3 regions of the Exiguobacterium sp. ZWU0009 genome follow, and region 2 is predicted to be linked to each of the others. Evidence: predicted binding sites of a transcription regulator. Region 2 holds the regulator's gene; each other region holds the start of a gene.

Region 1 (2,279 bases), 1.2 Mb from region 2:
CTGGATGATTTTTTAATCCCTCAAGGCGTAGATTCCAGTATTGTTCTGCATCCTCTTTAGTTAGTTTTCGAAAAGTATACATGACTGTCGGTTCTCTCCTTTTTGGGTATCATGACGTACAAAAAATGACGTAAAAACGCTTCTATCTCTTACTTAACCCTTTTCTAGTAAAATAAAACCTAGATTTTTCTCTTTTTACTACCGGACGAATAGATGTAATTATTAACGTGTTTGTTCTCCACATCAAAAAAACTCAAGTGTGGACAATATGAAGCAGGTCCGACACTTGAGTTTTTTGCTACTTTATTTCGTAACACCTTCATCATGATTCGTACGATTATCCTTGTAAGACGGGTTCAAGCGTCTGACGCAATACATCAGCAGAATGATGGAATTTCTTCAACTCTTCATCCGTCAATGAGACTTCAATGATTTCACGCACACCTTGACGATTGATGATGGCAGGAACTCCAATATGGATACCGGAAATTCCATACTGACCATCGACATGCGCACCGACCGTCAACAGACAGTTCTCATTTCCGAGGATGGCACGAACGATACGAACGAGCCCAAGCCCAATCGCATAATAGGTTGCCCCTTTGCGCTCGATAATATGATAAGCAGCATCTCGGACGTTGATGTAGATTTGATCAAGATCTGCTTGAGAATAACGATCGTCTTCAGCAAGTAGTTCATCAATCGTTTTTCCATAAATGCGGCTGTTACTCCAGGCAGCGAATTCCGTATCACCATGTTCGCCAAGAATATAGGCATGGGCATTTCGGGAATCAATGTGAAAGTATTCTCCGAGCATTTGACGCAGGCGCGCTGTATCAAGCACCGTTCCTGATCCAAATACGCGGGATTTCGGAAGACCAGAATATTTCCAGGCAAGATGCGCCATGATATCAACCGGATTAGAAGCCACGACGATGATACCATCAAAACCGGAATCCATGATTTGACGAATCATTTCTTTCATGATCAACGCATTCTTTGCAACGAGATCGAGTCTTGTCTCACCTGGTTTTTGTGGAGCGCCTGCCGTGATGACGACGACTTCCGCTTCGCGGCAGTCCGCGTAGTCTCCAGCCCATATTCGCATCGGTGAAGAGCTAAATGGTGTTCCGTGGTTTAAGTCCATTGCCTCGCCCTCTGCTTTGGCTTTGTTGACATCAATGATGACAAGTTCTTCACAAAGTCCAGCTGTTGACATCTGATAGGCAAAGCTTGAACCGACTGCACCAGCTCCAATGAGGGCTACTCGTGTCACTTTCGCATGTAATTCCATATCGTTATGTCCACCCTTCCATTCGTCCTAAGAGTTTGTTAACTATCTCACAAGTAAATTGTAACATCTTTCACATTATTTGTATCATGTGAAATTAATCACATTTGTCCATTTTGTGTCATTGATATCCTAACATAAGGAATTACATGCTCACATACTTTCCAGTTACCAAAATCGAACGATGATAAACCCGATTCCGCTTGCCAAACCACTCGTTAAGACATTGACAGCATCATTCCCTAAAAATCGAATGCCTGAAACGTAAGCTGTCGGTTGACCATGGTGCTCTCGCTTTTCCGTGTATTCCCCACAAACCGTACATCGATAAACGCGTTGCCCTACCGCTCCAAATAGTGTATCCAGTAGGCTCCCGAGTACACCGATGCTTGTTACGAGTAAGACGTGTCTTAAAGAAAGAGAAAATATCCAATGCGCTGCTACAGCGATGAACGCAGCTCCTGCGATCGTACCGATCGTTCCAATCAGCGACATCGCTCCACTCGTTCCTGCTGCTACCCGTCGTAACGTTTTGAGAGACCACGGATCACGTCTTGAGAGCGGTCCGATTTCAGATGCCCACGTGTCAGCATTCGATGCTGCGATGACGAATAGAAATAACAAGAGATACGCAAAATCCATCGTCATGGCATACGCTAAGGCAGCAACGAACGCTACCCCTCCATTCGCAAGGACTTGCCATCCGTCACGCGCGCCGTCTTTCTCAACGATGGAGTCGACCGATTGTTTTCTAGATCGTCCGACCTTCGATAACAGACTCGAGCTACCAAAGAAGAGTAAGAGTACTACTAATCCTTGCCAACCGAATCCGAATGAGACACCACTACCGACAAGCAGGGTCATGATAGCACCACTTGTCGTCAATAAACGAAAAGATCGTCCGGTCCAAGCAAGCAATAGACAAAACAAAATGGTCGCGCTCAACATCGGATGACCTCTAATTCAGTGACGATCAAGTCAACGGGGA
Region 2 (2,279 bases):
GGCGCCACGATAACCGCCGAGGTAACTTTCGAGCCAAGCGAGTGTATCGATATCAAGGTGGTTGGTCGGCTCATCAAGAATGAGGAGCTCTGGTGCTTGCAGAAGCATCTTCGCTAAGGCGAGTCGTGTTCGTTGACCACCGGATAATGTCTGAATCCGGCGCGAGTAATCATCCGGATAAAAGCGCATGCCGTGCAAAACGGAGCGGATATTCGCTTCGAACTGATAACCACCGGCTTCTGAGAAGTCGTGTTGCGCTTGATCGTACGTCTTCAAGAGACGATCGTAAGCGACCGGGTCGTTCAAGATATGCTCCATGCCCATTTCGATTTCCATCCGGCGCAGTGTCCGTTCTTGTTCCTGGAGATGTTCGAAGACGGTCAGCATCTCGTTCCAGATCGTCTCATTCGATTCGAGACCACTGTCTTGTGCGAGATAACCGATTTTGACATCCTTGCCTTTCATGATGTCACCCGAGTCATGACTGAGTTCACCAGCGATGATTTTGAGCAAGGTCGATTTACCGGCACCGTTTCGTCCGACGAGCGCAATCCGATCTCGCTCTTGTACTTCCAGTTTGATATTTTCTAAAATCGGCTCGACGCCGAATGATTTCGAGAGTTGATTGACTTGTAAGAGTATCATTTCCATCCATCCTTCCACCCTTTAGTCTATCACGAACAAAAGCGCGAGGTCCTGCGGAATATATTATTTGTGACTCTATGTGAAGTGGTTTACAATCAAGGAGAGTAGAAAGCTTTTTGCAAAGATTTGGGTGCCACGATGGATGTGGCCGAAGGGGGAACTGCAGGATGAATGGACCAGACACAAAAATTCCACAAGCGACAGCAAAACGGTTGCCGCTATATTATCGCTTCATCCAAAGTTTATACAATTCAGGCAAGCTCCGCGTCTCTTCTGCTGAGTTAAGCGAGGCGGTGAAGGTTGATTCAGCAACGATTCGTCGCGATTTTTCCTACTTTGGGGCATTAGGGAAGAAGGGGTATGGATATAACGTTCAACATCTCTTAACGTTTTTCCGCAAAACCTTGAATCAAGATGAGGTGACGAATGTTGCCTTAATCGGGGTCGGTCATCTCGGAACAGCGTTTGCAAATTATAACTTTTTAAAGAATAATAGTACTCGGATAGTCGTTGCGTTTGATGCGGACGAAGAGAAGGTCGGAACAACAACGCATGACGTTCCAATCTATCATGTTTCGGACATGAAAGAACAAATCGAAGCGAATCAGGTCGATGTTGCCATCTTGACGGTTCCATCCCAGTTCGCGCAGTCAGTAGCGGATGAGTTAGTCGAGTATGGTGTGACAGGCATCCTGAACTTTACGCCAGCGCGGTTGAACGTGCCGGCGAGCGTCCGGGTCCATCACATCGATTTATCGATCGAGTTGCAGTCGTTAGTTTATTTCATGAAGCATTATTCGCAATCAGCTGAAGGAGTGAAATCATAATGGAAAACCTTATTCCGCTCACACTAGGTATCGGACCTGCAAGCATCGGATTGATCGCGGTCGTCGCGTTGATCATCTTCGGACCGAAGAAGTTACCAGAATTCGGACGTGCTGCTGGTCAGACATTGAAAGAGTTCAAGAATGCCACGAACGGCATCATGGACGACGATAAAAAGGACGAACCGAAAGAGAAGTGATTGAATCATGACGGTTGATCAAGAGCAAAGCATGACGTCGCACCTTGACGAACTCCGAAAGCGGATCGTCTGGTCGCTTATCATCGTCGTCGTCCTGTTCGCTGTCGCATTTCCGCTCGTCCGACCGCTCGTCCGCTTCTTGCAAGCAGACTTAAAAGAGCTCGGTATCGGTTTGAATGCCTTCAACGTCGCCGATCCTTTAATGTTGTATTTGAATCTTGCGTTCATTATTGCGCTGATTTTAGCGTCACCGTTCTGGATGTATCAACTCTGGGCATTCGTCCGACCAGGACTTTATGACAAGGAGCAAAAAGCGACATTGACGTATATTCCGGTCATCTTCTTTCTGTTTTTGGCTGGAGTAGCCTTCTCGTATTTCTGGTTGCTTCCCTTCTTGCTTGAAGTCTCAACGGATCTCGGGAAAGAGCTCGGAATCGAACAAGTCATCGGAGTGGAGAACTACTTCAGTTTCTTAATCCGATTGACGATGCCGTTCGGTCTTCTTTTCCAATTGCCGGTCGTGACGATGTTCCTGACACGTCTGGGTCTCGTGACGCCATATTTCATGCGAAAGAATCGGAAATATGCGTACTTTGCGCTGTTCGTCGTT
Region 3 (2,279 bases), 1.6 Mb from region 2:
AACCATTGCATGTTCACGCGTCGTCTCGCCACCTTCTTGACGTTGAGTAAGTGCTTCGCTGTCACGTTTTCAGATACAGAGTTTTTCCCGTATGATCCGCAACCGAGTGTCAATGATGGTGTCAACTCGTTGTACAGATCACCGATCCCACCGTGAGCAGATGGACTGTTGACAAGGATCCGGCAGGCTTTCATGCGGAGTCCGAACGCTGTCATCAAATCATCGTTCGTCGTATGAATGACAGCTGTATGACCGAGACCACCAATTTCAAGCATCTGTTCGGCAATCGTGAACGCTTCTTCAGTTGATGCAACGCGGTACGCACCGAGGACCGGACTGAGTTTTTCATGAGACAATGGTTCTGCTGCTCCGACGTACTCGAGTTCCGCGACGAGCATGACCGTTGTTTCCGGAACGTCGATGCCGGCTTTCTCCGCGATCCATGTCGCTGGTTTCCCGACGATGTCCGCATTGACGGCACATGTATCGGTTTTGATGACGAGTGATTCGAGACGTTGTTTTTCTTCCGGTGTACAGAAGTAACAACCGAGTGCTTCCATTTCCGCACGGACCGTCGCATAAATCTCTTGGTCGACGATGACGGCTTGTTCAGACGCACAAATCATACCGTTATCAAACGTTTTTGAGAGAACGAGATCGCTGACTGCCCGTTTGACTTTTGCTGACTGTTCGATGTAACACGGAACGTTCCCTGGTCCAACACCGAGTGCCGGTTTACCTGTTGAATACGCTGATTTGACCATTCCCGCTCCACCTGTCGCAAGGACCATCGCGATTTTTTCATGGTTCATCAAGACTTTCGTTGCTTCAAGTGATGGTTCTTCCACCCATTGAATACAGTCTTTTGGTGCCCCGGCTTTGATGGCTGCGTCGCGGAGTGTTTTCGCTGCTTCAACGGAACAACGTTGTGCCGATGGGTGGAACGCGAAGACGATCGGGTTGCGCGTCTTGATCGCAATCAATGCTTTGAACATCGTCGTTGATGTCGGGTTCGTGACTGGTGTGACACCACAGACGACACCGACGGGTTCAGCGATATATGTGATGCCGTTTTGGACATCTTCTTCTAAAATCCCAACTGTTTTTTCATGACGTAGACTATTGTAGATGTATTCTGTCGCAAAAATGTTTTTAATCATCTTATCTTCAAAGACACCGCGTCCCGTCTCTTCTGCAGCGAGACGAGCGAGTTCGACATGCCGTTCAAGTCCGGCAAGTGCCATATCCCGGACGATCGTATCGATTTTTTCTTGATCGAATGTCAGTAATTCTTGTAATGCACGTTGCCCTTTTTCAACGATTTGTCCAACTGCTTGTTCGACTGGTGTTGCCGTCGATTTTGTTTTTTCTTTCACAGCCATGAGTGGTTTCCTCCCTGTCGTGGAACGAATCTGAGTTTGATTTGCCAACCATTATGTCAGGAATGCCAAGCTGTTTTTCAATAGTTTGTGCTTTCCTTCACAAATCAATCATAACCCCTTTTTCCTGTTTTGTGCATGACCATCCTGTGAATTCCATCACACTTTTGATAGCGTTTACAACTGTTGTGCGTTCTTCTTTTCCAACGTTTTGCTTCATGTACATAGATGTGTGCGATTTATCACACCTCGCATTTTCCTGACTTGATAGCCGTTTCATCATCTTGTATTCTGATATGGGGTACATATTAAGAGCTACCACTAAAGGAGGACACTTGAATGTCAGTTGTACAGGAAATGCTAGCCTTCAACGAGCGATTCGTCGCCGAAAAACAGTATGAGCAGTTCGTCTCGGATAAGTTCCCAGATAAAAAGGTCGTCATCCTGACGTGTATGGATGCCCGCTTGACGGAGCTCCTCCCACACGCACTTGGTCTTAAGAACGGGGATGCGAAAATCATCAAAAATGCCGGTGCAATCCTATCGCACCCATTCGGCTCCGTCATGCGCTCGATTCTCGTTGCGTTGTATGCTCTCGGCGCTGAAGAAGTCGTCGTCATCGGTCACCACGACTGTGGCATGAGCACGATTGATCCTAACCACATGATCAACGAGATGAAGGATCGGGGAATCGACCAACAGATTCTTCATACACTCGAAGTATCCGGGGTTGATTTGAATCAATGGTTGCGTGGCTTCACGTCAGTTCAAGAAAGCGTCGCTCACTCAGTCAGCCTCGTGAAGAATCACCCATTACTGCCACCTGGGACGAACGTCCACGGACTCGTCATCGATCCAGGTACTGGTAAGCTTGACGTCGTCGATTGCTGATCACTCTCT

What was found. Region 2 encodes Rex, which represses fermentation and respiration genes when NADH is low (regulators of the CRP and FNR family bind a similar motif). Its sites were predicted from a motif close to TTGTGAAATATTTCACAA; they were not measured.
Region 1: the regulator Rex is predicted to act here: its motif matches at 1,381-1,398, upstream of L985_RS04775 (L-lactate dehydrogenase).
Region 3: the regulator Rex is predicted to act here: its motif matches at 1,468-1,485, upstream of adhE (bifunctional acetaldehyde-CoA/alcohol dehydrogenase).

The regions. Positions count from the first base shown of each region.
Region 1 is NZ_CP018057.1:940,219-942,497, reverse strand. It holds gene L985_RS04780 (GNAT family N-acetyltransferase) at 1-82, opposite strand, end outside; gene L985_RS04775 (L-lactate dehydrogenase) at 338-1,294, opposite strand; gene L985_RS04770 (DUF92 domain-containing protein) at 1,460-2,239, opposite strand; gene L985_RS04765 (5-formyltetrahydrofolate cyclo-ligase) at 2,233-2,279, opposite strand, start outside.
Region 2 is NZ_CP018057.1:2,986,320-2,988,598, reverse strand. It holds gene L985_RS15400 (ATP-binding cassette domain-containing protein) at 1-645, opposite strand, end outside; gene L985_RS15395 (redox-sensing transcriptional repressor Rex) at 813-1,472, shown strand; gene L985_RS15390 (twin-arginine translocase TatA/TatE family subunit) at 1,472-1,669, shown strand; gene tatC (twin-arginine translocase subunit TatC) at 1,677-2,279, shown strand, end outside.
Region 3 is NZ_CP018057.1:1,298,395-1,300,673, reverse strand. It holds gene adhE (bifunctional acetaldehyde-CoA/alcohol dehydrogenase) at 1-1,382, opposite strand, end outside; gene L985_RS06645 (beta-class carbonic anhydrase) at 1,719-2,270, shown strand.